DNA from 3 places in the Clostridium sp. LXY-7 genome. Region 2 is predicted to be linked to each of the others. Evidence: predicted binding sites of a transcription regulator. Region 2 holds the regulator's gene; each other region holds the start of a gene.

The links. Region 2 encodes HrcA, which represses chaperone genes, less so after heat shock. Its sites were predicted from a motif close to TGTTAGCACTCNNNNNNNNNGAGTGCTAACA; they were not measured.
Positions count from the first base shown of each region.
Region 1: the regulator HrcA is predicted to act here: its motif matches at 5,243-5,273, upstream of groES (co-chaperone GroES).
Region 3: the regulator HrcA is predicted to act here: its motif matches at 3,529-3,559, upstream of htpG (molecular chaperone HtpG).

Region 1 is NZ_JBLLJL010000004.1:290,274-300,656, forward strand. Features, by position in the region: glycine riboswitch at 307-399, shown strand; gene ACI48Q_RS14575 (sulfide/dihydroorotate dehydrogenase-like FAD/NAD-binding protein) at 559-1,425, shown strand; gene gltA (NADPH-dependent glutamate synthase) at 1,425-2,810, shown strand; gene ACI48Q_RS14585 (C-GCAxxG-C-C family (seleno)protein) at 3,000-3,407, shown strand; gene ACI48Q_RS14590 (DNA-3-methyladenine glycosylase family protein) at 3,498-4,382, shown strand; gene ACI48Q_RS14595 (TVP38/TMEM64 family protein) at 4,424-5,134, shown strand; gene groES (co-chaperone GroES) at 5,330-5,614, shown strand; gene groL (chaperonin GroEL) at 5,645-7,273, shown strand; gene ACI48Q_RS14610 (prepilin peptidase) at 7,721-8,461, shown strand; gene galE (UDP-glucose 4-epimerase GalE) at 8,497-9,492, shown strand; purine riboswitch at 9,640-9,737, shown strand; gene guaB (IMP dehydrogenase) at 9,874-10,383, shown strand, end outside.
Region 2 is NZ_JBLLJL010000001.1:1,225,553-1,235,935, reverse strand. Features, by position in the region: gene dnaK (molecular chaperone DnaK) at 72-1,913, opposite strand; gene grpE (nucleotide exchange factor GrpE) at 1,932-2,585, opposite strand; gene hrcA (heat-inducible transcriptional repressor HrcA) at 2,608-3,645, opposite strand; gene hemW (radical SAM family heme chaperone HemW) at 3,736-4,860, opposite strand; gene lepA (translation elongation factor 4) at 4,932-6,737, opposite strand; gene ACI48Q_RS05845 (hypothetical protein) at 6,875-7,141, opposite strand; gene ACI48Q_RS05840 (stage II sporulation protein P) at 7,244-8,278, opposite strand; gene gpr (GPR endopeptidase) at 8,384-9,370, opposite strand; gene rpsT (30S ribosomal protein S20) at 9,597-9,863, shown strand; gene holA (DNA polymerase III subunit delta) at 9,901-10,383, opposite strand, start outside.
Region 3 is NZ_JBLLJL010000002.1:1,035,368-1,045,750, forward strand. Features, by position in the region: gene ACI48Q_RS12000 (ABC transporter ATP-binding protein) at 1-1,397, opposite strand, end outside; gene htpG (molecular chaperone HtpG) at 1,588-3,465, opposite strand; gene ACI48Q_RS12010 (helix-turn-helix domain-containing protein) at 3,726-4,685, opposite strand; gene ACI48Q_RS12015 (Dph6-related ATP pyrophosphatase) at 4,834-5,523, opposite strand; gene ACI48Q_RS12020 (PAS domain-containing protein) at 5,998-7,767, opposite strand; gene ACI48Q_RS12025 (toxic anion resistance protein) at 8,153-9,298, opposite strand; gene ACI48Q_RS12030 (5-bromo-4-chloroindolyl phosphate hydrolysis family protein) at 9,317-10,383, opposite strand, start outside.

The DNA of each region.
Region 1 (10,383 bases), on a different contig from region 2:
GGCTTAATGTTTGCAGTTTATTTACTTACATATTGGAACAACTAATAACATGAAGTGATAAAGGTTAGAATTCAATTAAAGAAATAAAAAAAGAATAGAATAATATAAAAAGAATTTGAAATATTTTGACAATGATTTTTAAAGAGGTTGACTAAATTTATTTAAAATTATAGAATATAAGTGATAAAAGTAAATATTATGTGAATGAAAATTATTAGAGATACCTTTTTATTAGAGGTAACCGAAGAAGAAATGAATAATAGTACTATGGATTATTCAAAAGCTTTCAGGTTTTGAATAATAATTGGACACGCTCCTGGAGAGACTCAATATGAGCATCGAAGAAGCAACCTAAAATTATTTGGGGAATCTTTCAGATAAAAGGACAGGTGAAAATAGTATTATTTGATGCTTTTTGACTGTCCATTTTTTATGTTTTTAATAAGGCATATTTTTGACTTGTTATTTTATTTCATATACCTAAAGCTTTTAAAAAGCTTACACTAGTAATAATTATATAAATTAAATAACCAATTATTTAATATGGAGGAAAGTAATATGTATAAGATTATTGAGAAGAAAATGTTAGCTCCTTCAATTTTTTTAATGAGAATTGAAGCTCCAAGAGTAGCAAAATCAGCTAAACCGGGCCAATTTATAATAATAAGAATGGATGAGAAGGGTGAAAGAGTGCCTTTAACAGTATGTGATACAAATCCAGAAAATGGAACTGTTACGATAGTTGTTCAAACTATTGGATGTACTACAAAAGAAATGCAAAATTATGAAGAAGGAGATAGCTTCTACGATTTTGTTGGACCGCTAGGTATGCCTTCAGAATTATTACATGAAGATTTAGAAAGTTTGAAAAATGAAAAAATCATATTTATTTCAGGTGGTGTAGGAGCTGCTCCTGTATATCCTCAAGTAAAATGGCTACATAATAATGGAATTAAAGCTGATGTAATTATGGGATATAAAAACAAAGAAATGGTTATTTTAGAAGAAGAAATGAAATCTGTAGCAGATAATGTTTATGTAACAACAGATGACGGATCATATGGATTTAAAGGAATGGTTACAAATCAGCTAAAAGAATTAGTGCAGAATGAAGGCAAGAAATATGATTTAGTAATCGCAATAGGGCCAATGATAATGATGAAGTTTGTATGTAAGTTAACAGAAGAGCTAGGCATTAAAACTATAGTAAGTATGAATCCAATAATGGTAGATGGAACAGGAATGTGTGGAGCTTGTAGAATTACAGTTGGAGATGAAACTAAATTTGCTTGTGTTGATGGACCAGAATTTGATGGCCATAAAGTGAATTTTGATGAAGCATTAAAGAGATTAACAATGTATAAGAACGAGGAATGCACAAAAGACACCATTGATACAAACTGTAAAAGAGGAGGAAATCAGTAATGGATAGAATGAAGAGAACTCCCATAAGTGAACAAGATGCAAAAGTAAGAGCTACAAACTTTCAAGAAGTTTGTTTGGGATATACTAATGAAGAAGCAATACAAGAAGCTTCAAGATGTCTAAACTGTAAAAATAAGCCATGCGTATCTAAATGTCCTGTAGCTATAGATATACCTGAATTTATACAACATGTAAAAAATGGTGACTTTGCAGAAGCTGCAAGAGCATTAGATAAATACACAGCACTTCCAGCAGTATGTGGAAGAGTTTGCCCACAAGAATTACAATGTGAAAGCAAATGTGTATTAGGGATTAAAGGAGAAGCAGTAGCTATAGGAAAACTTGAGAGATTTGTTGCAGATTGGTCTAGAGAAAATAATTTAGACTTAACTATGGCAATAGAAAAGAAAAATAAGAGAGTTGCGGTAATAGGTTCAGGTCCAGCAGGGGTTACTTGCGCTGGTGATTTAGCTAAGATGGGTTATGATGTAACTATATTTGAAGCACTACATGAACCAGGTGGGGTTTTAGTTTATGGAATTCCAGAATTTAGATTACCAAAAGAAACTGTAGTTAAACATGAAATAAATAACCTAAGAAAATTAGGAGTTAAAATAGAGACAAATGTGGTTGTAGGTAAAACTGTTACTATAGATGAGTTGTTAAATGATGAAAAATATGAAGCAGTATTTATAGGTTCAGGAGCAGGTCTTCCTAAATTTATGGGAATTCCGGGAGAGAATTTAAATGGAGTATTTTCAGCTAATGAATTCTTAACAAGAAACAACTTGATGAAAGCCTTCAAAAATGAATATGCTACACCTATAAAATCAGGAAAAGTAGTAGCTGTTGTTGGAGGCGGAAACGTTGCTATGGATGCTGCTAGAACTGCATTAAGATTAGGTTCAGAAACACATATAGTATATAGAAGAAGTGAAGCTGAACTTCCAGCTAGAGTTGAAGAAGTTCATCATGCAAAAGAAGAAGGCATAATAATGGACTTGCTTGTTAATCCGGTAGAAATACTTGGAGATGAGAATGCATGGGTTAAAGGTATGAAGTGTGTTAGAATGGAGCTTGGAGAGCCTGATGAATCAGGAAGAAGAAGACCTCAAGTAGTTAAGGGTTCTGAGTTCATATTAGAGTGTGACACAGTAATAATGTCTTTAGGAACTTCACCGAACCCATTGATTCCATCTACTACTGAAGGATTAGATATAAATAAATATAAATGTATTGTAGCAGAGGAAGATACCGGATTAACATCAAAAGAGAATGTGTATGCAGGTGGAGATGCTGTTACAGGAGCGGCAACAGTTATACTCGCTATGGAAGCCGGTAAGAAAGCTGCAAAAGCAATAGATGAAAAACTTTCTAGTCTATAATTTAGAGTATAAGATATAAAATATATTATAATATTATGCTAGATTTTAAAACTAAATTTGAATTTTAAAATTCAAGATCTCTAGATGTATAAAAACATCTTTGAAAGTAAATAAAAAGCTTTTAAAGATGTTTTTTTTATAGTATAAATAAAGATAAGGATTATGTTAATAATAATGGGGAGGGGTATAATGCTATTAGATAAGGTTAAAAAGTTTTATAGTGAGGAATATGATTTAAACTGTTCAGAAACAATGCTATATGCTGCTAACGAAGAATATAACCTAAATCTTACAAAGGAAACTTTTAAAGTTATGGCTGCATTTGGTGGTGGAATGGCAGTTGGGAGCACTTGTGGTGTAATAACGGGAGCTATATCAGTATTTGGATTATTATTTACTGTAGATAGAGCTCATGAAAGTGATAGAGTTAAGTCACTGACAGCTGAATTTATAGAAAGCTTTATTAATGAATGTAATACAGATAATTGTTTAAAATTAAAAGAAAGATATAGAGATGAAGAAACAAGATGTTTTAAAATTATAGAAAAGGGTGCTATTATATTAGATAAAATTATCAAGAGAGAATTAAATACATAAAATATGTGAAAAGAATAATTTATAGGGATAGTGCTGAGAATATTCTTAGCACTATTTCTATAAAATTGATTTGAAAGGCTGTGATAGATAATGGATTTTACAGAAGTAATACAAGGGGAAAGTAGTATTATATTAAAGAATGTAAGGAATTTTGAGTTACCACATATATTTGATTGTGGACAATGCTTTAGATGGAATAGACAAGAAAACGACAATTATATAGGTGTGGCTTTTGGTAAAGTTATAGAAATTGAAAAAAGAGGCACTGATGTTATCATATATAACACTAATTTAGATGACTTTAATAATATATGGTGTGAATATTTTGATTTAAGTAGAGATTATGAAAGTATAAAGGATGAATTAAGTAAAGATGAACTATTAAAGAAGGCTGTGGAATTTGGTAAGGGTATTAGAATATTGAAACAAGATCCTTTTGAAATGTTAATCTCCTTTATAACTTCTGCAAATAATAGAATTCCCATGATAAAAAGAGCTATAGAAAATATTAGTAAAACTTATGGAAGTAAGCTTGAGTATAAAGGGAAAGCTTATTATGCATTCCCTAGTGTAGATCAATTAAAGGATGCAACTATAGAAGAGATAGATACCTTAGGGGTAGGGTTTAGAAGCAAATATATAATGAAAGCTATAGAAGATTTAAAAAATAAAAAATATAATCTGAAAGATATAATGTCAGGTAATGATGATGAATGTCATGATGGATTACAGAGTTTTAGTGGGGTTGGTCCCAAAGTAGCTGATTGTATAATGTTGTTTTCTATGGAGAAATACTCTGCATTTCCTGTAGATGTTTGGGTTAAAAGAGCTATGCAATTTTTTTATTTGGCGCCAGATGTATCACTTCCTAAAATAAGGACTTTTGGAAGAGAGAAATTTGGAGAATTGTCTGGATTCGCACAACAATATCTATTTTATTATGCAAGGGAAAATAATATAAAAATAGGCGAGTAAACACATTGTACAAAATCTGGATAAAGGGGGAATATTAAGTAATGAACAAAAATAGAAGTATTAAAAAATACATATGGCAAGGATTTATCTGGACGGCTGTAATAGTATTGATAGGTATGGCGTACTATTATTTTTCAAATAGGTTTACTGTTTTTAAAGATCCATACGCTTTAAAGGATCTTATATTATCCTTTGGGCATTATAGTATGATAGCCTTTGTATTGATTCAAGTACTTCAAGTTATTGTATTTTTTATTCCAGGAGAAGTAGTGCAGATTGTAGGAGGATATGTATTTGGACCAGTTCTTGGTTCTATACTATCATCAATAGGAATAATAACTGGAAGTGTGCTAGGTTATTATATAGCTAGAACTTTGGGTAAAAAGTACATAAATAATTTGATAGAGAGAAAGAATCTTACTAGAATCAAGAAAATATTAGATACTGGAAGTAATAATCTTGTAATATTTATTATATACTTTATTCCTGGTATACCTAAAGATATATTAGTATATGTAGCAGGAATTTCGAAAGTAACAATAAAGGATTTTATAATATATTCATCTCTTGGTAGAGTTCCATGGATAATTGTATCAGCATTTTTTGGTCATGGAGTACATAATCAAAACTACGCATCAGTTATAACTATTGCAATAATTGCATCTTTACTCTTTATTATAGGAATTTTTAAAGGAAATAAAATTATAGACTTCTTTCATAGAGTAATTAAGAAAAAAAAGAAGAAATCATGAGAGAATAAGAGGTAATCATATGTATTCATAGATTACAGCGTAATTTTAAGGTTTTATCAACATTCATACATTTGATAATACTAGCATATTTCTTTATTATAATAGTATAATTAGCACTCGATGAAGATGAGTGCTAATAGAACGGATTAGAGTTAATAATAAAATATATTACATTGAGGTATAGGAGGTTTTTTTATGAATATTAGACCACTTGGTGACAGAGTTGTTATTAAAAGACTAGAGGCAATAGAAACTACAAAGAGCGGAATTGTCTTAACGGGAGCAGCTAAAGAAAAGCCACAAGAAGCTGAGGTTGTTGCAGTAGGACCAGGAACAGTTTCTCACGGAAAAGAAATAAAAATGGAAGTAAAAGTAGGAGACAAAGTATTATTCTCTAAATATTCTGGAAATGAAATTAAATTTGAGGATCAAGAGTATATAATTTTAAAACAAGAAGATATATTAGCGGTTATTGAATAATAAATTTAGATTAATAGTAGGAGGGTTATTATGGCAAAGAGTATTTTATTTGGTGAAGAAGCAAGAAGATCAATGCAAAGAGGGGTAGACACTCTTGCAGATACAGTTAAAGTTACATTAGGGCCAAAGGGAAGAAATGTAGTATTAGATAAAAAGTTTGGATCACCACTTATAACTAATGATGGTGTTACTATAGCTAGAGAAATAGAACTTGAGGATGCATATGAAAATATGGGAGCTCAACTAGTTAAAGAGGTAGCTAATAAAACTAATGATGTAGCTGGAGATGGAACAACTACTGCAACAGTTTTAGCTCAAGCAATAATAAGAGAAGGATTAAAAAATGTTACCGCAGGCTCAAATCCTATGTTAATAAGAAACGGTATCAAATTAGCAGTTGATAAAGCTGTTGAAGAGATTAAAAAACATTCTAAGCAAGTAGACGGAAAAGAAGATATAGCAAGAGTTGCAGCTGTTTCAGCATCAGATGAGGAAATAGGAGCATTAATTGCTACAGCTATGGAAAAAGTAGGTAATGAAGGTGTTATTACTGTTGAAGAATCTAAAACTATGGGAACAGAACTTGATGTAGTTGAAGGAATGCAATTTGACAGAGGATACTTAAGTGCATACATGGTAACAGATACAGATAAGATGGAAGCTAATTTAGATGATCCATATATATTAATAACAGATAAGAAAATAAGCAATATACAAGAAATATTACCAGTTCTTGAGCAAATAGTTCAGTTTGGTAAGAAATTGTTAATAATTGCTGAAGATGTAGAGGGAGAAGCAATAGCTACATTAGTAGTTAATAAATTAAGAGGTACATTTACATGTGTAGCTGTTAAGGCTCCAGGCTTTGGTGACAGAAGAAAAGAAATGCTTCAAGATATAGCAATACTTACAGGTGGAACAGTTATTTCTGAAGAATTAGGCCACGATTTAAAAGATACTACAGTAGAAATGCTTGGAAGAGCTGAAAGTGTAAAAATTTCTAAAGAAACAACTATAGTAGTTAATGGTAGAGGAAATAAAGCTGATATAGACAGTAGAGTTAACCAAATTAAAAAGCAAATAGAAGATACAACTTCTGAATTTGACAGAGAAAAATTAAATGAAAGACTTGCGAAGCTTGCAGGGGGAGTAGCTGTAATCAAAGTTGGAGCTGCTACAGAAACAGAATTAAAAGAAAGAAAACTTAGAATAGAAGATGCTCTTGCAGCTACAAAAGCAGCAGTTGAGGAAGGAATAGTAGCTGGTGGTGGTACAGTATATATTAATGCTATAGAAGCGGTTTCTGAATTGACATCTGATATATCAGAAGTTCAAGTTGGTATAAACATCGTTAAAAAAGCATTAGAAGAGCCATTAAGACAAATAGCTACAAATGCTGGAGATGAAGCTTCAGTAATAGTAGAAAGAGTTAGAACTTCAGGTGTAGAAGTTGGATATGATGCTTTAAGAGGAGAATTTGTTGATATGATCAAATCTGGTATAGTTGATCCAACTAAGGTTACTAGAAGCGCATTACAAAATGCAGCATCAGTAGCAGCAACATTCTTAACAACAGAGGCTGCAGTTGTAGATATTCCTGAAAAGAATCCAGCACCAATGGGTGGAGCTCCAGGAATGGGAATGGATGGAATGTACTAGAATTAAATACAAGAAAAGAGTACTCATAGATGGGTACTCTTTTTTTATGATTATATATTGAAAAGACATTGTGTTAACGAGATAGCACAATGTCTTTTATCATAATAGAAATAAAATTGAAACAATATAGATAAGTTGTAATTAAGTTTCTACATTATTGAAATCTATATAAAGGAAGAATTTAAATGTGTCGTTACCTATATTTGATATAAGATTAGAAAACTAAATTAAAATAATTTACATAATATACAGAATATGTAATAATATATAATACACAGGCTGATGTATATAAATTTATAATTAGTTATAAAGTAATTGATTATGAATTTAAATGGAGTAGGTGTATTTCGGCTATTTTTTTATGCAAAATCATAAATAAAATACAATAATGAAATTCAAAATATAAATTTAAATACTATAGTTAAAATAAAATTAAGGAGAGTAAGTATGGAGATTATAGTTTTCATATTTGGAATTGTAATAGGAAGCTTTTTGAATGTATGTATTTACAGGATTCCTAAGGAGGAATCTATAGTATCTATGCAATCCCATTGCAGAAATTGTGGAACACAGATAAAAGTGTATGACTTAATACCTATATTAAGCTATGTATTGTTAAAAGGAAAATGTAGAAATTGTAAAGTAGCGATATCTTATATATATCCATTAATTGAATTAGTTACTGGAGTTTTATTCCTTTTGATATATTTAACCTATGGATTTTCATTTTTAGCTTTTAAATATATAGTTTTAATTTGTTTTTTAATTGTTATTAGCATTATAGATTTTGAAACTAATTACGTATATTCAAATACAACGTATTTAGGTATTATACTAGGAGTAATTTTTATAGTAGCAGAGGCAATCTTATTAAAGAGTTCCTTTATAAATTATTTACTTGGAGGATTTATAGGAGGAGGCCTCATTGCATTAATAGTTTATACAGTTGGAGGAATGGGTGAAGGGGACATAGAGATATGTGCACTTTGTGGAATTTTTCTGGGATGGAAGTATACATTAATAATGCTTTTTTTAACTTTCATAATAGGAGCCATTATAAGCATGATATTAATAGTGTTTAAACTAAAAAATAGAAAAGATTATATACCCTTAGGACCATTTATATTTATATCAGTGATAATAACTATTTTTTCAGGATTAAAGATATGGAATATGTATATTTTATAATATTAATAAATATCAAAAGCATGGGGTGAAGAGTTATGGCTATTTTAGTAACCGGTGGTATGGGATATATTGGAAGTCATACATGTATAGAAATTCTTAATGAAGGTAATCAGGTTATAATAGTGGATAATCTTTCTAATTCAAAATATGAAACAGCTAGTTGTATAGAAAAAATTACAGGTAAAAATGTTAAATTTTATGACACTGATGTTTTGAATGAAAAAGATTTGGAATCAGTTTTTGAAGAAAATGAAATTGAAGCTGTTATTCATTTTGCTGGATTGAAATCAGTAGAGGAATCAATTTTATTACCACTTAAATACTATAACAATAATATGGTAGGGACTATTACACTTTGCAGAGTAATGAACAAATATTCTTGTAAGAATTTAGTTTTCAGTTCTTCGGCTACAGTATATGGAACCAGTAATATATCACCGCTTGTAGAGGAAATGCCGCTTTCTGCCACAAACCCATATGGAAGAACAAAGCTTATGATTGAGGAATTTTTAAGAGATTTATATATATCTGACAATCAGTGGAGCATTATACTGCTACGATATTTTAATCCTATAGGAGCTCATAAGAGTGGATTAAATGGAGAAAATCCGAAAGTTATACAAAATAATCTTCTTCCACTTATTGCAAATGCTGCAATAGGTCAGCAGACTCATCTTAATATATATGGAAATGATTATAATACTTCTGATGGTACATGCATACGAGATTATATACATGTTTGTGATGTTGCTAATGGTCATATTAAAGCATTGAATAGAATTAGAAATAATAAAGGCATTGAAGTATATAATCTAGGAACAGGTGTAGGTTATAGTGTTCTTGAAGTAATTAAAACCTTTGAAAAAATCAGTGGACTTAATATAAAGTATGAGTTTACATCACGAAGATTAGGGGATATAGCCATTAGTTATGCGGATACTAAAAAAGCTAAGGAATTACTGGGATGGGAATGTAAATATAATTTGGAGGATATGTGCATGGATTTATGGAATTTTATAAAAAAAATTTAATTTATTATTGAAATTTAATGATAAAAGTAATGCATTTTATAATACGTCCAAAAATTTACAGGTAACCAAATCAAAATTAATCCTTGACAAAGCATGGCCATTTAAATAAAATAGATGTAATAAATACATTGATACTATAAAAATTTAATATTATATATATTTATTTCTCATATATACCTTGAATATGGCAAGGAGTATCTACCGGAAACCGAAAATTTCTGACTATGGGTAAAATAAGGTGTGTTAATTGTTTAATTGGGCATGCTAGTTTTACTTATAGGATTAATTTAATCTATATGAGAAACCTAGCATTTTTTGTTTGTAGATTTAAAAGTTAATAAGAGTTAAATATATAATTACTGAAAGAGAGGGTGTTTTATTATGGCAAAGATTTTAAAGCAAGCGTACACATTTGATGATGTTTTATTAGTTCCAAATAAATCAGAAGTACTTCCTAAAGATGTTACATTAAAAACAAACTTAACTAAGAAGATACAATTAAACTTACCACTTATGAGTGCTGGAATGGATACAGTTACTGAATCTAAGATGGCAATTGCTATGGCAAGAGAAGGTGGAATAGGAATTATACATAAAAATATGTCAATAGAAGCTCAAGCTAGTGAAGTTGATAGAGTTAAAAGACAAGAAAATGGAGTAATAGTTAATCCTTTTTCTACTGGAAGAGAAAATACTATTCAAGACGCAATGGATATAATGTCTAAGTATAGAATATCAGGGGTACCAGTTACTGAGAATGGAAAATTAGTTGGTATAATTACTAATAGAGATATAGTTTTTGAAACAAATTATACGAAAAAAGTAAGTGAAGTTATGACTAGTGAGAATTTAATAACTGCACCTGAAGGAACAAGTATAGATGAAGCTAAG
Region 2 (10,383 bases):
TTGATACACATTACATGAATGCTTAAATTAAGGGATGAGCTTTCACCCGTCCCTTAATTTATATTATCTAATTAATCTACTTTAAAATCCGCATCTACTACATTATCATCTTTTGGACCTTGGTTAGCTCCTCCACCCATGTTGTTTGGATCAAAACCCTCTGCTCCTGGTTGTGCTCCTTCTTGCTGATATATTTTAGAAGATATTGCATAGAACTCTTGAGTTAATTCTTCTATAGCTTTTTTAATAGCTTCTATATCTTCTCCATCTTTAACAGATTTTAAAACTTGTATTCTTTGCTCAACTTTAGCTTTATCTTCAGAAGAAACCTTATCACCTAATTCACCTAAAGTTTTTTCTGTTTGATATATAATTTGGTCTGCATTATTCTTTGTTTCAATTTCTTCTTTTCTCTTTTTATCTTCTTCTGCAAATCTCTCTGCTTCATTAACGGCATTTTGGATTTCATCTTCATTTAAATTAGTTGAAGCTGTAATTGTAATATTAGCTTCTTTCCCTGTTCCCTTATCCTTAGCAGAAACTTTAACTATACCATTAGCATCGATATCAAAAGTAACTTCTATTTGAGGAATTCCTCTTGGAGCTGGTGCAATTCCTGAAAGTGTGAATCTTCCAAGAGTCTTGTTATCTGCAGCCATTTGTCTTTCACCTTGAACAACGTGAATTTCAACTGATGTCTGACCATCTGCTGCTGTTGAGAACACCTGGCTCTTCTTAGTAGGAATTGTAGTATTTCTTTCGATTAATGGTGTAGCTATTCCACCCATAGTTTCAATTCCAAGCGTTAATGGTGTAACATCTAATAATAATACATCCTTAACCTCTCCTGTTAATACTCCACCTTGAATAGCTGCTCCTGCTGCAACACATTCATCTGGATTTACTCCTTTTGAAGGCTCTTTTCCAGTAAAGTTTTTAACTGCCTCTTGAACCGCTGGAGTTCTTGTAGATCCTCCAACTAATACAATTTTATCTATTTCATTTATTGTAAGTCCAGCATCTTGTAATGCCTTTCTCATAGGCTCTATAGTTCTTTGTACTAAATCATGAGTTAACTCATTAAATTTAGCTCTTGTTAAATTCATATCTATGTGTTTTGGACCTGTAGCATCTGCAGTTATAAATGGAAGATTGATATTTGTTTGCATTGATGAAGATAACTCTATTTTAGCTTTTTCAGCAGCTTCTTTTAATCTTTGAAGAGCCATCTTATCATTTCTTAAATCAATACCATTCTCTGCTTTAAATGTATCAGCAATATAATCCATAACTTTTTGGTCAAAGTCATCTCCACCAAGACGAGTATCTCCATTTGTAGCTTTAACTTCAAATACTCCGTCTCCAAGCTCTAATATAGATACGTCGAAAGTACCTCCACCTAAGTCATAAACAAATATCTTTTGATTTGTATCCATTTTATCAAGACCATAAGCAAGTGATGCTGCTGTTGGCTCATTTATTATTCTTTTAACATCAAGGCCAGCTATTCTTCCAGCATCTTTAGTTGCTTGTCTTTGGCTATCGTTAAAATATGCTGGTACTGTAATAACCGCTTCAGTTACGCTCTCTCCAAGATAAGCCTCTGCATCTGCTTTGATTTTTTGAAGAACCATAGCTGAAATTTCTTGAGGTGTATATTCTTTTCCATCTATATTTACTTTATGATTAGTTCCCATATGTCTCTTAATAGACATTATAGTTTTTTCAGGATTAGTTATTGCTTGTCTTTTAGCAACCTGTCCTGCTAACCTTTCACTATTAGGTAAAAAAGATACTACTGAGGGAGTAGTTCTCGCACCTTCTGAATTAGGTATAATTACAGCATCTCCTCCCTCCATTACTGCAACACATGAGTTAGTTGTTCCTAAGTCGATTCCAATTATTTTTCCCATAATGATTTCCTCCTAAAATTAATTTGCAACTTTTACCATGCTATATCTTAATATTTTATTTCCTTTTTTATATCCCTTCTGGAATACTTCACAAACTTGATTAGCACCAATTTTTTCGTCTTCAACATGCATTACTGCATTGTGAAAATTAGGATCAAAATCACCCTCTGCTTGTATTTCTTCAACTCCAAGTTTTTCTAGAGATGAATTAAATTGCTTTATAGTGATTTCTATTCCTTTTTTTAGGTCTTCTGCACTTCCTTCTACAGAAATTGCACGTTCCAAGTTGTCTAACACTGGTAATAATTCCTTTAATATGTCTTCACAAGAATCTGCATATATATTTTCCTTTTCTTTTTGTGTCCTTTTTCTGTAATTGTCATACTCAGCTATTGTTCTTAAAAGCTTATCCTTTGTAGAATCTAGTTCTTCTTTTAATTTTACATTTTCTTCTTTTAAATTTTTAAACTTTAGCATATCATTTTCTTCCTCTGCTTTCTCCGAAGAGGCTTTACTTTCTTCATTATTTTCAGTTTCCACCTTTTCATTACAACATGCTGACCCTTCACAATTACACTTATTTGTATTTTCTTTTTCTACAGATTCCTCTTGGTTAACCTCTAAATTTTGTTGTTTTTCCTCTGGATTATTCTGCAATGTACTTTCCTCCATTCCAACTAAATAAGAAATAACCTTATTTATATATTTTTGAAATATTAAAATTTATTTCTTTAACAATTGTGTCTAGTATTGATATAACTCTGCTATAAGGGATTCTAGTAGGTCCAATTACCCCTATAGTCCCTAATATATTTCCATTATAACTATAACTAGCAGTTATAACACTACATTCTTTAGCACCTTCCATAAAGTTTTCTTCTCCTATTTTTACAGAGAATATTCCTTCATTAAGATTATCATCTAATAAACTTTTTAGATTTTCTTTATCATTTATTAATCCAAAAAATTCTCTTGCCTTCTGAATGTCATTATATTCTTGATAATTTAAAATATTCGTATATCCTTTTGTATAAATTTCATTTCCTTCACTACTTATTAAAGTTTCATATAATACTGGAATTATAGCATCGAATATTTCTTCATATCCTCTTAGTCCATTTTTTAAATTCAATAAAAATTCTAAAGTTATCTGTTCAACAGTTACTCCTATTAGATATTTATTTAGTATATTATTTACTTTTAAAAATGTAGAGTCGTCTATATTGTTATTTACTCTTATAACATTATTCCTAATATCTCCATTATCTACCATCACAGTAGACAATATAGTATTATGGTCTAAGGGTATAAGTTTAATTAACTTTACAGAAAACTTCTTCACCGAAGGTGCTTTTACCAGTGAAGTTAGCATGGTCAAATCTGAAAGAATATTAGTTGCTACATTAAGAATTTTATCTACTTCATAAAAGGCTATATCCATTAAGTAATTTTTTATGGCTTCATACTCATCTTGAGTAATCTTTGTCGGAGTCATTAGTTTATCTACATAAAGCCTATATCCTTTATCTGAAGGCTTTCTACCAGAAGATGAATGAAGTTGTTCTAAAAAACCCATCTCTTCCAAGTCAGCCATTTCATTTCTTATAGTAGCTGAACTAATTCCTAGATCATACTTTTTTGCTATGGTTCTAGAACCCACTGGCTCTCCATAATTTATATAGTCATTTATTATAGCCTGAAGTATTCTTATTTTTCTTTCATCCATATCCATATCATCACCTCATTATTAGCACTCACCACCTTCGAGTGCTAACGACTATACTAAAAACATATCACGTCAAAGATGAAATGTCAATAGTATTTATAATAAAAAATCTGCCATAATTATATTGCTCAATTCAATTCCCTTTGAAGTTAAATATAATCTCTTATTCTTCTCTTCTATGAATTGTAGCTTTTTATATTTCTCTATAATTTTTCCATAGAAATGATATACTGAACAATTAAATTTCTTGTAAAATTCTTCAATGCTTATTCCTTCTATCTTTCTTAGTCCTAGAAACATAAATTCCTCTATATCATCCTTAATTTCATTTTTTATTTTTTCAACTATAGCACTGTTGTTCTTTTCTATTTTTAATATATATTCTTCTATATTTTCTTCGTTTCTATACCTAAAGCCTTCATGATAAGAATGAGATGCCGATCCACACCCTATATAATCACCCAAATTCCAATATATTAAATTATGTTTACATTCATAACTTTTCTTTGAAAAATTCGATATTTCATATTGTTCATATCCATTTTTCTCTAAAGCGTTTACGGCATAGTAATACATCTGTCTTTCCACACCTTCTTCTGGAAGCATTAATTCATTTTTCTCATTTAACTTATAAAAAGCTGTTCCTTCTTCAATTATTAAACCATAACAAGATACATGCTCTGGCTCTAAATCTATTATTGTATCTAGAGTATTCTTCCATTGATGGATATCTTGATTTGGAAGACCAAACATTAAATCTACATTTATGTTATTAAATCCGACTTTTTTAGCAAGATTATAATTCTCCTTAAATGTATGGAAATTATGAATTCTCCCCAAAATGTTTAAAAGTCCATCATCACAGGACTGCAATCCTATACTTAATCTATTGACTCCCATTTCTTTCATTAATGTCAACTTTTCTATATCTAAAGTTCCAGGATTACACTCCATAGTAAATTCACATTGTTCTTTAAATTTCAATTCTGAAATTGTTTTTAGCAAGATTTTCAAATCCTTTAGTCCTAAATAACTTGGAGTACCTCCACCAATAAATATACTTTTTACTATATGATCTTTAGTTTTTTCTTTGATTTCCTTATTTAAAGCCAGCACATATCTCTCTTCTAAGCTCTCTTTACCACTATAGGATGGGAAGTCACAATACCTACACTTTTGCTTACAAAAGGGTATATGAATATAAAGTCCTATCTCCTTCATTTTCAAACCTCCTATAATATAAAAATAAGGACCATTCATAGTCCTTATTTTTATATCACAAAGTATATATCTTAATCTACTTTCAATACTGCCATAAATGCCTCTTGTGGTACTTCTACACTTCCCACCTGTCTCATTCTCTTTTTTCCTTCTTTTTGCTTCTCTAAAAGTTTTTTCTTTCTTGTAATATCTCCACCATAACACTTTGCAAGTACGTCTTTTCTCATAGCTTTAACTGTTTCCCTAGCTATTACTTTAGATCCAATTGCAGCTTGTATAGGAACTTCAAACATTTGTCTTGGAATTATCTCCTTAAGCTTCTCAGCCATTACTCTTCCTCTGTGATATGCTCTATCAGCTGGAACTATCATAGATAGTGCATCTACTATATCTCCATTAAGTAATATATCAAGCTTAACTAGCTTTGTTTGCTTATAGCCTTTAAACTCATAATCAAAAGACGCATACCCCTTAGTTCTTGATTTTAAAGCATCAAAAAAATCATAGACTATTTCATTGAGAGGAATATCATAATTTATTACGACTCTAGTTTCTTCTATATATTGCATATCTATAAATATGCCTCTTTTCTCTTGACACAACTCCATTACTGCTCCTACATAATCTGATGGAGCTATTATAGACGCCTTCACCTCTGGCTCTTCCATATATTCAATTTCAGTAGGTTCAGGTAGATTCGTTGGATTTGTTATCTCTATTAGCTCTCCATCGGTTTTCATAATTTTATATATAACTGAAGGAGCAGTGGTTATAATATCCAAATTGAACTCTCTTTCAATTCTCTCTTGAATTATTTCCATGTGTAAAAGTCCAAGGAATCCACATCTAAATCCAAATCCTAAGGCTATAGATGTTTCAGGTTCAAAAGATAATGCTGCATCATTTAATTGAAGTTTCTCTAGTGCTTCTTTTAAATTCTCATATTTAGCACCATCTACAGGATATATTCCACTAAACACCATAGGAATTGCTGGCCTATATCCTTCCATAGCTTCTTTAGCTGGTCTATTGGCCTCTGTTATAGTGTCTCCAGCTCTAGCATCTTTTACGTTTTTAATAGATGCACTTAAATATCCAACATCTCCTGCTTTAAGTTCTTCAATTGGCAGTGGACTTGGAGTAAATACTCCTACTTCAGTAACTTCATAGGTTTTATTAGTGGCCATAAGCTTTATTTTTGTTCCTGGTTTTACTGAACCATCAAAAACTCTTATGTACGTCACTACTCCTTTATAACTATCATAATATGAATCGAATATTAAGGCCTTCAGTGGAGCCTCTTCATCCCCTGTTGGTGCTGGAACTTTCTTTACTATACTATCAAGTACATCTTTTATATTAAGTCCAGTTTTTGCTGATATTAAAGGTGCATCATCTGCTGGTATACCTATAATATCTTCAATCTCTTTTTTTGCATCTTCTGGTCTTGCACTAGCTAAGTCTATTTTATTTATAACTGGTGCTATTTCTAAATTATGATCTAGAGCTAAATAGCAATTAGCTAGAGTCTGAGCCTGTATACCTTGAGTAGCATCTACTACTAGCACCGCTCCCTCACAAGCCGCTAAGCTTCTTGACACTTCATAGTTAAAATCTACATGACCAGGAGTGTCTATTAGATTTAAAATATATTCTTCTCCGTTCTCTGTCTTATAAACAAGTCTAGCTGCCTGAGCCTTAATAGTTATTCCTCTTTCCCTCTCTAGATCCATATTATCTAATATTTGAGCTTCCATTTCTCTCTCTGTTAAAGTTCCTGTAGCTTCAAGTAATCTATCTGCTAAAGTGGATTTTCCATGGTCTATATGCGCTACTATAGAAAAATTTCTTATGTATTGTTGTCTATTACTTTGCATTAAATTTACCCCCGTAAATGTATTTATATAATTATGTTTTAAAATTAGTATCTTACCTTATAATAAATCACAGTAAATTATACCATAATAATAAGGATTTTTGTCAATACTAACTCAATGTATACGTAAAAATCCACTTATTCAAGTACATTATAAACTTCTTCCTTAATTGTATTTACTATTTTTCCAGCCCCTTTAGCAAAGTCCCTAAAAATTTGTATATTAAATATTATATTAGTATTTCCAATATCAATTACTATTTTGGAATTATCTTTACTCATGTATATAGCAAAGGCTGATTGTTCCTTTATTATTTCTGGCAATGTCATATTCACCTTTACTATTCCATATATTCCTAAAATTAAAGTTACTACCATTAATAATTTAAGCATTTTTTTCTTCATAAATTACATCTTATACCTCTTTTGATTTTTCTATTGAACCAAAATAAAAGAGTACCCTCCTATTTAAATAGTGTACTCTTTTTGTATATTTTATTCATTTTTCTACTTACCATTTAAGTGTTCTGCAAAAACCCTTGCAATATATTTCATAGTATTTTTTGCCTCCTGTAATGTATTGCTAGAAGCTCCTACTTCTAACAATATGGCATTGTCACTTAGGTCCTGATTATAACACTTTATGCCACTTTGATTAATTTGTATATTTCGCTCTCTAAAAATCTCTGGATAGGTTTTCTTAGCTATTCCAAATATAGAATTTATATTATTCATATGCGCTTTATATCTTGGATCTTGTTCTGTTGTAACTAACATCATTCTCGCTACATTTTCTTCATTTATGTTAGCGGTTACATGTTTTTTCTCTGGTCCTGCATCTCTGTGCATATCTATTATTAAATCAAAATCCCCATAGCTATTCAAATATTTATTCAACGTCTCCCTTGATTTATAATATGCTCTATTATAATCTAAGTCATGTATTGTCTTATCATGTACTACAGTAAATCCATACTTCTCCAATTCCTTTGTCAATTCATCTCCAACAGATGCCATATTTTGTGTACTATCTGTTTTTCTTGTTTCACTTGAGTAGGCTTCTGTAGTATGAGTATGATAAATCAACACTTTCTTTTTAGAATTATCCGCTGGATTTCCTACCATGTTAGCTACTTCATCCTGCTTCTTAATGTCCTTCTCATCTAGCTTAAATGGATTTATTACTATCTGCTCAACTAATTTTGAATGTTCCTCTATATTTTGCTCTTTTATTACCTGTTTTACTGTACTATTCTGTAAAAAACCTATCTCGTTTGTTACTATGTTCAATGGATTTATTTCAAACATTCCTAATAAGCGTTTTTCGCCATCATCATAGGCAAAAGCTTCTAAAGAACTAATATTGCTATTTATTAAATCCATAAATAATTCACTAAAATTTATAGTCTCAGATTTTATTGAATTTTCTTTTGCCTTTATTGGATTTGCAAATATAGTACATAATATAATAATTATAACAACTGTAACTAATATGTTAATAAACTTAATACTCTTCTTTGACTTATTCCTTTGGTATTTCATTTTCTTCCCTCCTGTAAATAACTCAAATAATATATCCTTTATTATATTTGAATTATATGAGGGATTTTTTTATATTATTACCTGTTAAAAAATAAGTTACATTAGCTAACTTATATACTTATTTATATCATCTAAGGTTAAGGCTGGCTGAAGTGCTATATTTATGCCATTAGCAATAATTTTAGATACACTTTCTATAACCTTATCTATATCTTTAGGGGTAACTACTAAGCTTCCTAAATTAGGATCTAATACTTCCCTAATTAATTTTTGCTTTTCATCTTTATCTAGGTCATTTAGCATATTATAAAAAGCTGTTCCTTCTTTAGCCTCAGATATTAAACTATCAATAACTGAATCTATAGTATCATTAGCTAATGTACCTGCGTCAACTACCGTTGGTATACCTATAGCTATAACGGGAACACCCAAGGTTTTTTCACTTAATTCCATTCTTCTATTACCAACACCTGCACCTGGTGAAATCCCTGTATTTCCTAGTTGTATAGTTCTGTTTACTCTTTGAGTTTTTCTAGCAGCTAATGCATCTATACAAATAACAAGACTTGGCTTTACTCTCTCTACTACTCCTCTAACAATTTCGCCAGTCTCTATTCCTGTCAATCCTAACACTCCCGGAGCAATAGCACAAACTGGTCTGACACCTTCATCTATACTATCAGGCACATAATCTTTTAAATGTCTGCTAACCATAAGCTTAGAAACTACCTGTGGCCCCACGGCATCTGGAGTTACATTCCAATTTCCTAGGCCTACAACCAATGCTGTCTTATCTTTATCTAAATTAACCAATTTAGATAGCTCTTTAGCTAAAACTTTACTTACATCTATTATTCTTTCCCCATCATAATAAACAAATTCTGGGAACTCCAGAGTTATATAGTTTCCTACAGGCTTTCCTAAAGCTTTTGATCCATGTTCATTGGTGATCTCTACTGCACTTACTATTACACTTCCATCTCTATATTCATCACTTTTCACTCCTGGAACCTCTCCTGGATTATTCTCTGAATAGTATTCTCTTGCCTCTAATGCCAAATCTGTTCTCACACTATAAAACTGGGTTTTCATTTTATTCTCCACCTTATCTTAATAATTTAAATTCTATAATTAGCTTTACCAAATATATTTTTAGTATTCTTTTATAATTCTTTAAATCATTTGTAAATATCATGAATAAATTGTACTTGAAGAACCTTTAAATTAATGTTATAATAGCTTTTGTTAAATAAGACTCGTACGCAGACTTCCCCAAAGCTGCTGAGACGTGATAAAAATACAAGGGGGTGAATTGATAATGGCAAATATTAAATCAGCTAAAAAAAGAATTAAAGTTACTCAAGCTAAAACTATGAGAAATACTATGATAAAATCAGCTTTAAAAACAAAAATAAAGAAATTTGAAGCTGCTATAGCTAGCAACGACGTTACATTAGCACAAGAGAGCTTCAAAGTTGTAGTTAAGGCTCTTGATATGGCTGCTTCTAAAGGAATACTACATAAGAATAAAGCAGCTAGAAAGCAATCTAGATTAGCAGTTAAATTAAACAACTTATCTGCTTAATACAAAATAAATTAAACCGGTGTTTTACACCGGTTATTTATTTATTCATCATAGATTTTACCATTAAAATTTCTATAGCATTTTTTTCATCTGAAAATGTAGTTTTTATTTCTTTCTCTGTATCTAAGCACAAATCTAAATTTATTTTTAATGTTTTTTCCGAAAAACTTCTACTTTGATTTATCATCTTTTCCGCAATATAGGGATTAAGTCTATACTTACCTACTATATCCTCTTTTGACTTTCTATTATTAACCATAATTTTTATTGATAACAATAATTTAAATTGTCTTTCTATCATTGCTAATATTTTTGTAGGTTTTTCACCTCTATATATGAGCTCATTTAATATATCAATGGAAGCTTTTATATTTCTCTCTGATAAATAGGATACTAAGTTAAAGATATCATTTTCCTTTTCATAAGGCGTTAGATTCACTATGTCCTCTCTAGTTATGTCCCTGCCTTCAGTAAATAGTATTAATTTTTCTATTTCATTGTTGACTATATTCATATTATT
Region 3 (10,383 bases), on a different contig from region 2:
ACTTTTGTACTATAACTTTCTGGAAGCCTTTCAATGACATGATGAATTTGAGCTTTTTTAGCTGCTTCTTTTACTTCTTCAAAGGTGGCATTTGTCCCCATTTTTATATTCTCAAATATAGTTTCCTTTGTAAGAAAAGTATTTTGAAATACTATAGATATATTCTCTAAAAGAGTTTCATAATCTATATTCTTTATATCTTTTCCACTTATTAAAATTTTCCCTTTATCTATATCAAAAAATCGTGCAATAAGTTGTATTATAGTACTTTTACCAGCCCCAGACCTTCCAACAAGAGCTATCTTTTCACCATCTTTAATAGTAAGGTTCACATTGTTTAATATATTTGTTTTTCCATCATAAGAAAAACTTACATCCTGAAATTTAATTTCTGCACTACTTGGAAATGTCTTGTCCCCTTTTTCATAAGCAGGTATTTCTAGAATTTTCCTTGCATTGTTAACTCCATTAAGAACCTTCGAGAAGTTTGAGCCAAGCTCCATTAGAGGTCTAAGTTCTGAAAGATAAAGACTTCCTACAAACGCAAATAGTATTAATCCACCAGCTTGAACATTACCATGATTATACATTAAACCACCTATAGGAATTATAAGTGCTACTCCGCACTGGAGGATTATTACAAAAATTGCATATAGAGGTCCCATTTTATGTGCAACCTTCTTCCATAGACTATACTGTTCATCAATGGCTCCTTTATACTTTTTATAAGAATCAGCTCCCATATCATAAGCTTTTATAAGCTTCATCCCATTTATATATTCAATCATTACTGAATTTAAATTTCCAATAACTTTATTGAATTCAGCCATTCTATGATTTTCACCTTTAAACATGATGATTTGTAGTAATATTCCAATAGGTATTGGAATTAAACTAATAAGTGCTAAAGTAGGATTTATAGTATATAAATAAACAAATATAGCTATTGGTCCACTTAAATACATAAATATCTCAGAAAGATGATGAGCTAAAAACAGTTCCAATTTTTCAATATCTTCACTAATTACTTTTTTTATCTCCCCAGAACTCTTTTCACTAAGATATCCTAGAGGTACCTTTGCCATGTGATTTATAATCATACATCTCACATTGTAAAGCGCATTATAAGCTCCTTTATGAGAAGCCACTATACCCACTGCCATAAAAAAGTATCTCAATATAATTGAAACTGTCAAGAAAATACCATATTGAACTAGTATTTCCCTTGTTACTTGCTTAAAGTAAACAACTTCTATAATTTTATATATTGCAATATATGGAGCTACCACCATTAATCCACTTATAAGGCCACATAATATAGAAAAATACAGCTTATATTTTTCTTTTCCAGCCCATTTAAATAAGATCAATAAAGGATTTTGTTTTTTTTCATTCATAAAGTTTCCCCTCCGTCTATATAACTTTTGTAAATACAGAATACTTCATGGCGAAAATCTTATCTACTCCATTACATTGTAAATATACCTTTTTGAAATTCTTTTTCATTTGATAATATATATCAATATCAATAAAAAAAAGTCACTTGGTAAATAATTACTAGTTACCAAGTGACTTTTTTTATTCTAACTACATCATTATCTTGCAAATATTATTTGTAAATTCTACAGGATCAGCTATAGTTAATCCTTCTATAAGCAATGCTTGATTATATAATAAATCTGTATATAATTTAAATTTATCTTTATCACCTTCATAAGCTTCTTTTAAAACTTTAAATACATGATGATTTATATTTATTTCTAGAATCTTATCTGCTTTTATGTTCTCATTATTAGGCATAGCGTTTAGAACCTTCTCCATTTCAATTGAAAGTTCTCCTTCATTTGATAAGCATACTGGATGATTCTTTAATCTCTTTGAAGCTTTAACAGCTTTAACCTTATCTGATAATATCTCTTTCATGCCCTCAAATAATCCACTATTTTCCTTACTTTCTTCCTCAGATGCCACATTTTCTTCTGCATCTATACCTAAGTCGCCACTGGATACAGATTTAAATTCCACATCCTTATAGTTCATCATCATTCTTATAGCAAACTCGTCTACCTCATCTGTAAAGTAAAGTATTTCATATCCTTTATCTAATACAAGGTCTGTTTGTGGCATCTTCTCAATTCTTTCATTGGATTCACCTGCAGCATAATAAATGTATTTTTGTCCTTCTGGCATTCTAGAAATATATTCAGCTAAAGTTACCATCTTCTTCTCTTTTGAAGAATAGAACATTAATAAATCTTGTAATACATCCTTATTACTTCCAAACTCACTGTATATACCATATTTTAACTGTCTTCCGAAGGATTTGTAAAATTCTTCATACTTTTCTCTTTCATTCTTTAATATATTTTCTAATTCATTTTTTATCTTATTTTTTATATTTTTAGCAATTAATTTTAATTGTCTATCATGCTGTAATATCTCTCTAGATATATTAAGAGATAGATCCTCTGAATCTACTATTCCTTTTACAAAACCAAAATAATCTGGTAATAAATCTGGACATTTATTCATTATTAAAACACCGCTTGAGTATAACTCTAAACCTTTTTCATACTCTTTAGTATAGAAATCATAAGGTGTTTTCTCCGGAATGTATAAAATTGAGTTATAACTTACTGCTCCATCTACACTTATATGAATGTGTTTTATCGGCTTATCAAAGCCATAGTGCTTTTCCGCATAAAAATTATCATAATCTTCTTTTGTAAGCTCATTTTTATTTTTTCTCCAGATAGGAACCATACTATTTACTACTTGTTCCTCTGTATAATCTTCATATTCACTATCGCTACCCTCTTTAAGTTTGCTACTAGTTACATCCATTTTTATTGGGTATCTAATGAAATCAGAGTATTTCTTAATTATTGACTTTATTTTATATTCTTCTAAATATTCATCAAAATTTTCATCCTCTGTATTTTCTTTTATCTTAAGTATAATGTCTGTACCAACAGAATCTTTTTCACAAGGCTCTATAGTGTATCCTTCTATACCTTTAGATTCCCATCTATAAGCTTCCTCATTACCAAAGGCTTTACTTATAACCGTAACTTCATCAGCTACTAAGAATGAAGAATAAAATCCTACTCCAAATTGTCCTATTATATCATGACCATCTTCAATTTCATTTTCCTTTTTAAATTGTAATGAACCACTCTTTGCTATAACTCCAAGATTATCATCAAGCTCTTGTTGAGTCATTCCAATACCAGAGTCAGAAATTTTTAATGTCCTATTTTCTTTATCAATGGTGACTTTAACATAGTAATCATCTTTCTCAAATACTAGAGAATCATCTACCAATGTTTTATAATAAATTTTATCAATAGCATCACTAGCATTAGAGATAAGTTCTCTTAGAAAAATTTCTCTATGAGTATAAATTGAGTTAATCATGAGGTCTAAAAGTCTTTTAGACTCTGCTTTAAATTGTTTTGTTTCCACTTTAAATCTCTCCCTTCAGAATAAAAAACTCATAATATATAAGTTACAATTAAGTTTTTACATTGTTAGCACTCTCACTCATTGAGTGCTAACCTATAATCTTTATATACCATATTAAAAATATTATGTCAATATATCTCACTAAAGTATTAGTTACCCTCTTCTTTAGATACCTTCAATTTAGTAGCTTAAAAAGCTATATGTAAATTATTTAATATTTCTAATAGATAAAAATCCTTCAAAATAATTTTGAAGGATTTTTATCTATTAGAAATTCTATATTCTGATGGAGATATTCCAAATTCATCTTTAAAGGCTTTTGAAAATTTACTATTATTAGTGTATCCAACTAAATTTGCTATATTAGCTATGGTCAAATCTTCTTTCACTAGAAATTCTTTGGCCTTTTTCATCCTATAACTTTTAACATATGCGTATATAGAACATTGATAGATTTCCTTAAATCCTTTTTGTAAATCAGTTGAATTAATTCCAACCATATCAGAAAGTTCTTTTATTGTAGTATGGGAATCTATATTTGTTACAAGAATTCTTCTAGCATCTTTTATTTTATCCACAAAGGACCTAGGAAAATACTTCTTTTCTCTAATTTTATAATCAGAATTCCCTAATATATAAAGTAAAAGTTCCACTACTTTTATTTTAAGAAGATAATTTTTAAATTTTTCTGGTAACACAAAAAATTCCTTAAATATATGATCTAGACTTTGACTTCCATGGTTTACTATGCAGGTATCTGAATTAAAAGATGAATTAATGAGGTTTTTAAATTCCCCTTCAGAAGTTCCAAGCATAGTAGCTATGTTTTTAGAAGCCTCATCTATATAAATCATTACCGTTACCCCTTTATAATGTTTAGTTGTAAAATCGGCCAAAACCACGCCTGTCTTATATCCAAAAATAGAAATATCCCCATCCCCCATATAAACTATTTTTCTATTTGCAAATTCACTTTCCAAATATCCTTCTAAGCAATAATTTATTTCCAAAGAATCTACACTTAGTTTAAAACTTTCACTTAATGGTTTATATATTTCAAAATCATTATATGTAACTTCAATTCCAGACATTACACCGTAGCTTGTTATAGTACCCTTTCCAAATTCCTCTGAAATGTTATATACTACATACTCTTCCATAACCTCTTTTGAACCAATGATATATCTAAACATATTCATATCTTCATCAAATCGCTTCATCCTTAATTACCACCTTAAACACCTGATTTTATGAAACATTATAACATACATTTTACTATAATCATAAGCTCAATGTCATAGATAAAAAAACATAAGCATGAACAGATATTACAAATAATTCGTTAAACCCATTTTTAAATTTACTTAATTAATTATCTAATTCTAGTGGTAAAAATGCATATTCTCCATTTCTGATAATCTCTCTTTCAATTACGAGAATAGGGTTTTTAAAAATCGGTCCATCTATTACTGTAGTGTGAAACTCTCCGCCCTCCCCGCAAGGATCAATTCCACGTTCCTCTAGCTCTTTAATATATTCATTGGTTAATATTCGTCCTAAGTCTTCTTCCTTCATTCCTAGGGATAGATTTACTGTTACCACTTTAGTTATGAAGCCTAAATTTATAAATTCTTGTACAACTTCTTTATGATCCATCTCCCATAAGGGCATACCAAGACTTAAGCCTGCATTTTTAGTAACCTTATCATGCCAACAGCCATGAACTGGCATATCTAAATCTCCAGTTACTAATACCTCTGCTCCCTGATTTTTAGCCCTTTCTAAAAGTTCCATAAAAACTATTTCATAATCTTTCCAACTTGCTGCTGCACTATATATAGGTAATCCTATTGATTCTGCCTGAGCACGTAATACAGCAGGAGGTAATCCATGGGATCTTGAACGTTGTCCTTCCTCCTCCATCATAACTATAAGTCCTACTGGCTCGCCTTCCTTCATTGCTTTATATAGCGCTAGCACACTATCCTTTCCTCCACTAAATGAAGCTACGAACTTACGACCACAAGCTCCTTTTTTCCATTGAACATTATTATTCATTAGTATCATTCTCCTTCATTTGTTTATTACTCTTATACAGATTTATATATTATTAGTAAAATATATTTATTTAAATCCTTGAATGATAAACAACTCTAAATTCAATCTTATTTCCTAATTAATATTATAAACATCTAATCTTACCTGTCTACTTAATCTTTTAGTGTCCATTTTAGATTATTACAATTAATCAAATACCGAGACAGAATATATTCTAATTATTGATGTAAAAATAAAAAAGCTCGCAAACATATGTCTGCAAACTTTTTTATATAATTTACTGTATTTTAATATATATAGATTTCAATAATGAAACTAGATAATACAAATAGGTTTCGAAACGGTTGAGCAGTAATAATATGAAGTTCTAGTTAATTCAATTTTTATAACATGCCTATTTGTATAATGCACAAACTTAATTGTAACTTATATATTCATAAATCTATTATTGTTTATAATTAAACTATTGTAGATTTAAAAATGAGCCTTTCTTTCTATTTCATCAACAATTTTTTTCATTATATCTTCTACATTAAATCCTCCTCTTTGACTAATCATCTCTAATGTAGCCACTGAAGACATTGCTTTAAACAAAATGGGATTTTTTAACTTATTAAATTTAGGGGATAATCCAATAAGATATTCTTTTATGAAGGGATACTCCTTAACAATGTCCCCTAGTATAGTCTCTCTAGTAAATCCATAAGAATTTTTTAATATTTTCTCTTCCTGTTGTAACACATTTGCTTCACTTTTATCTTCATCATCCCATGATAATAATCTCTGATTTCCTTGTAAACCCCTTATATGTGTTACATCCTGCATCATTTCTAGAACTCCTCTGAAATTTCCGTTTTCATCTCTTACAGCAGTATATATTATATATATAAATTTATCATTCATCTCAAGCCAAAATTCAGCCTTGTCCTGTTTTCCTTCTCTAAAAGCATTTATTATTTTTTCAACAGTATGGATACTTTCTCTTGGATGGCAGTTTTGAACCTTCCTTCCAATAACACCTGAACTTCTTGGGAAAACTCTGTGTTTTGTATCGCTATAAAACTTTACTATCTCATTTTCATCTACAAAGGATAAATCAATTTGTAAATGCTTAAAAATAAGATTAATTTGTTCTAAAGTTAATTTTCCTTGACTAACATCTAAAACTTCCTTATCTGAAAAGTCATTCAATATGCCATGCTTCTTCAATATCTCTGCTATTTCTTTTACAACCTCACTCTTTGAATCCTTCACTTCATCTTCCTTTGATAAATATCCTATAGGAGGATCTATAAGACAATATCCTATTTCATCATCTCCTACTCGCATTTCAGCAAAATCATTATCTGAAAGTAGCTCCATTGCTGTAGGGAAAAGTATATCTTCTTCTTTTACTATCATATCCTGTACCATCTCAATAACTTCCCTTTGAAGCTTAATAAATTCCTTATCCTTATCTTCCTTTAAAAAGCTTTTACCCTTTTGTATTATATTTTTTATATTATTATCTAATGTCCACATAACTTTAGAAGGTTTATCAAATCCTTTTCTTTCAAGTGCTGCAAATAGCTGATTCTCTTTTCTTGCAAAATGAATATTAATTTCACTAAGTTTGTCATATATCTCAAGCCATTGATTTTTAATGAAACTTTTCTTCAATAATACTTCCATATTATCTATAATTTTTTTGATAGCTTCAGTTTCTTTTAAATAAGTATCAATAGGATGCCCTATAGCTACTTTCACCTTATTAGATACCAAGACTCCATCAAATATTTTTAAAATTTCCTCCATACGTTCTGCTAAGGTATCGTCAGTAATGCCATAATTTTGCAAATTTTGTTCACATATAGCAAATTCTTGAGGAGTAATTTTATCAAAAGATGATTGTATTTTATTCTTAGCCTCTTCTAAGGTAATTTTATTATTTAGAAAATCTAATTTTATATCTACAATCTTACTAATTTTAGAATTATCTAGATCCAAGTAGTCTTCCATTTTTATTTTTTCTAGTGCTGTATAAGGATAAAAATAAACATGATATTCTGTATCACTTACTTTTTCAACATATTTGTGGAATCCTCTATCTTCCATCATTTTATACATAGGAAATGGCTCAAAATCCTTAATAACATGTATTCCTTCACCATAGTTAAGATCCTTAATTGCTCTAGTAATACAATCTCTGAAAGATTCATGTTCCCCTCTTCCATCTATTGTTATATATTTTACATCCTTATTCATAAGACACCATCCTTTCAAATATGCAGTGCGAAACAACAATAATTCCGCTGCAATTGATAATCACTATCATATTCTTATATTAACACCTACCTCTTATAAAAACTGTATCTTTTGTTACGTTTTTTATTCCATGAATTATATTTTTATTAGATTCGAGAATTTATATTTATAATATATATTTTTCAATAATGAAACTACATAATACAAATATGTTTTTATTTTACAAGCTATTTAAATTCAGCTTCATATTATTGCTGTTCAAATCAACTCAACTTTGTGAAATATTGAAAAAGATATAAAGACCATGAATACATTAATATGTTCATGGTCTTTATATCTTTTATATTTAATTTGTGATAGCTTTAAATTTAAATTTTGGGCTTTGTTATCCTCTTAAGCTAAGAAGCTTCTTTTTTAATTCTCCTTCAATGTGGTTTAATTCCACTTCTGCTTCTTTTCGTTTTTGTCTTCCCTCTATCTGAATGCGCATTACTTCATCAAGGGTGGAAATTAAGGATTCATTTGTAATACGAAGTGTTTCAATATCAACAATTCCTCGCTCTGATTCTTTTGCGGTCTCTATAGTTGACATCTTTAAGGTTGCAGCATTTTTACGAAGAAGTTCATTGGTCATATTAGTCACTTCATGCTGTGCTTTAGCTGCCTGAGCAGAATGAGCTACTCCTAATGCCAATACCATCTGACTTTTCCAAAGAGGAATAGTATTCACAATAGTAGACTGAATTTTTTCAGACATTAAAGTATCATTATTTTGCACAAGACGAATCTGCGGAGCCATCTGAATAGATATCATTCTTGTTAATTCCAAATCATGAATTTTCTTTTCAAAGCGATTGCATAGGGAAGAAAAATCATTGGCTGCCTGTGCATCTTCAGGAAGGCCACTAATACTTGCCTTGTTTACTAAGGCCGGTAATTCTTCAGCTTGTAACTTTGCAAGTTTCTTTTTCCCGGCTAAAATATACATGGAAAGTTCTTTAAAATATACCTTATTCAATTCATACATCTTATCCAGCATAGCTATATCTTTTAAAAGCTGCATTTGATGACCTTCTAATACGCTACAAATTTTATTTACATTGCTTTCTACCTTGGTATATTTTGTCTTCATTATGTTAAGTTTGCTAGTGCTTTTCTTTAAAAATCCAAAGAAGCCCTCTTTTTCATCACTAACATCAAAGTTTTTAAGTTCTGTTACTACATTTGAAAGCATATCTCCAACTTCACCTAAATCTTTGCTTTTTACATTATTTAAAGCACTTTCTGAAAAATCTGCAATTTTCTTTTGAGCACCTACACCATATTGTAGAATTAAATTAGAATTGCTTAGCTCAATCTTATCCGCAAATTCATTCACCATTTTTTTTTCTTCTTCTGTTAAATGACTCTCATCAAGTGCTGGTACCTCTTCTTTTTCTTCCTTTACTTCAATAATTGAAGCTTCCTCACCAAAAGGCTCAAAAGTCAACGTTGGCACTGTGTTTACACCATCTTTTACTTCATTATTCATTATGTATTCCTCCCTATTTTACTTTTTAAAATCGCTTTCCGTTAAGCCTTCCTGTGTAAGCATGGTTTCTAACACAGAAATATCCGTAGAAATATCAAAGGCTATATCTTTAAATAAATTGTCTAATAGATTTTCAAAAGCAGCATTTATGGTATCTAAAGTATCCTCTATTTCTTTTTTCGCTGTAATAATATTCTCTCCCTGAACCGGCTGTGCATCAAGCTCCTTATAACCATTTACCAATTTTAAAGTAATAGGAAGATAATAATTCATGAGTTTATGAATCTCTGGAACTTGTTCTGGATGCTGCTCTACATAATTAAATATTTTCTCTGTAATCTGTTCTAATCTATATAATTTTCTTGAAATCTCTTCTCCTGGTATCGCATCGTTAGCTTCTTTAATCTGTCTAATACAACTCTTTCCTTCATCAATTATCTTTCTTAATTCTTTTAATGATGGATCTGTTACATCTTCTACTTCTTTTTTCTTCTTTATTTCTTCTTCCTTACGTAGTTCTAAATTCTCTTGAGTCTTTAAGTACTGCTGATAAACTTCATAGTTTAACATAAGATAGGTTTGCTGTTCATCTATATGTGCCTCTGGAAACATGCCTAGCTGAATCATCTTTCTTAAGTCTTTTACTATAAATTTAATTGATTCTCCAGTATGAGAGGTCAATTCCTTAATAGAGCAATAGCTACGTCCACGTATTTGTCTCACATACTGTTTAAATCTTTTTACTCTTTTTCTTAATTTTACACCTGTTAGAGCAGTGAATAAACTAGCTACAAAAATTAAAAGCAATACTACAAAACCAGCACCAATAGCCGGCGTAAATTTACTTAAAATACCATTAACAATACTATAAGCTAAAAGTATAACTCCAAATACTGCAGTTCCCAAAAATCCAAATACCATAAATAGCACTCCAGAAATACTTCCAGCTGGCGTTTTAGCAATTGGTACCTGAGGTTTATTATCATTCCTTATTGGTTGATAATTACTTCGTGATTCTTCTCTACCATCTCTATTCACATTTTTTTCTTTTGAATAGGGCTGATTCACTTTTATGTTCTTTCGTA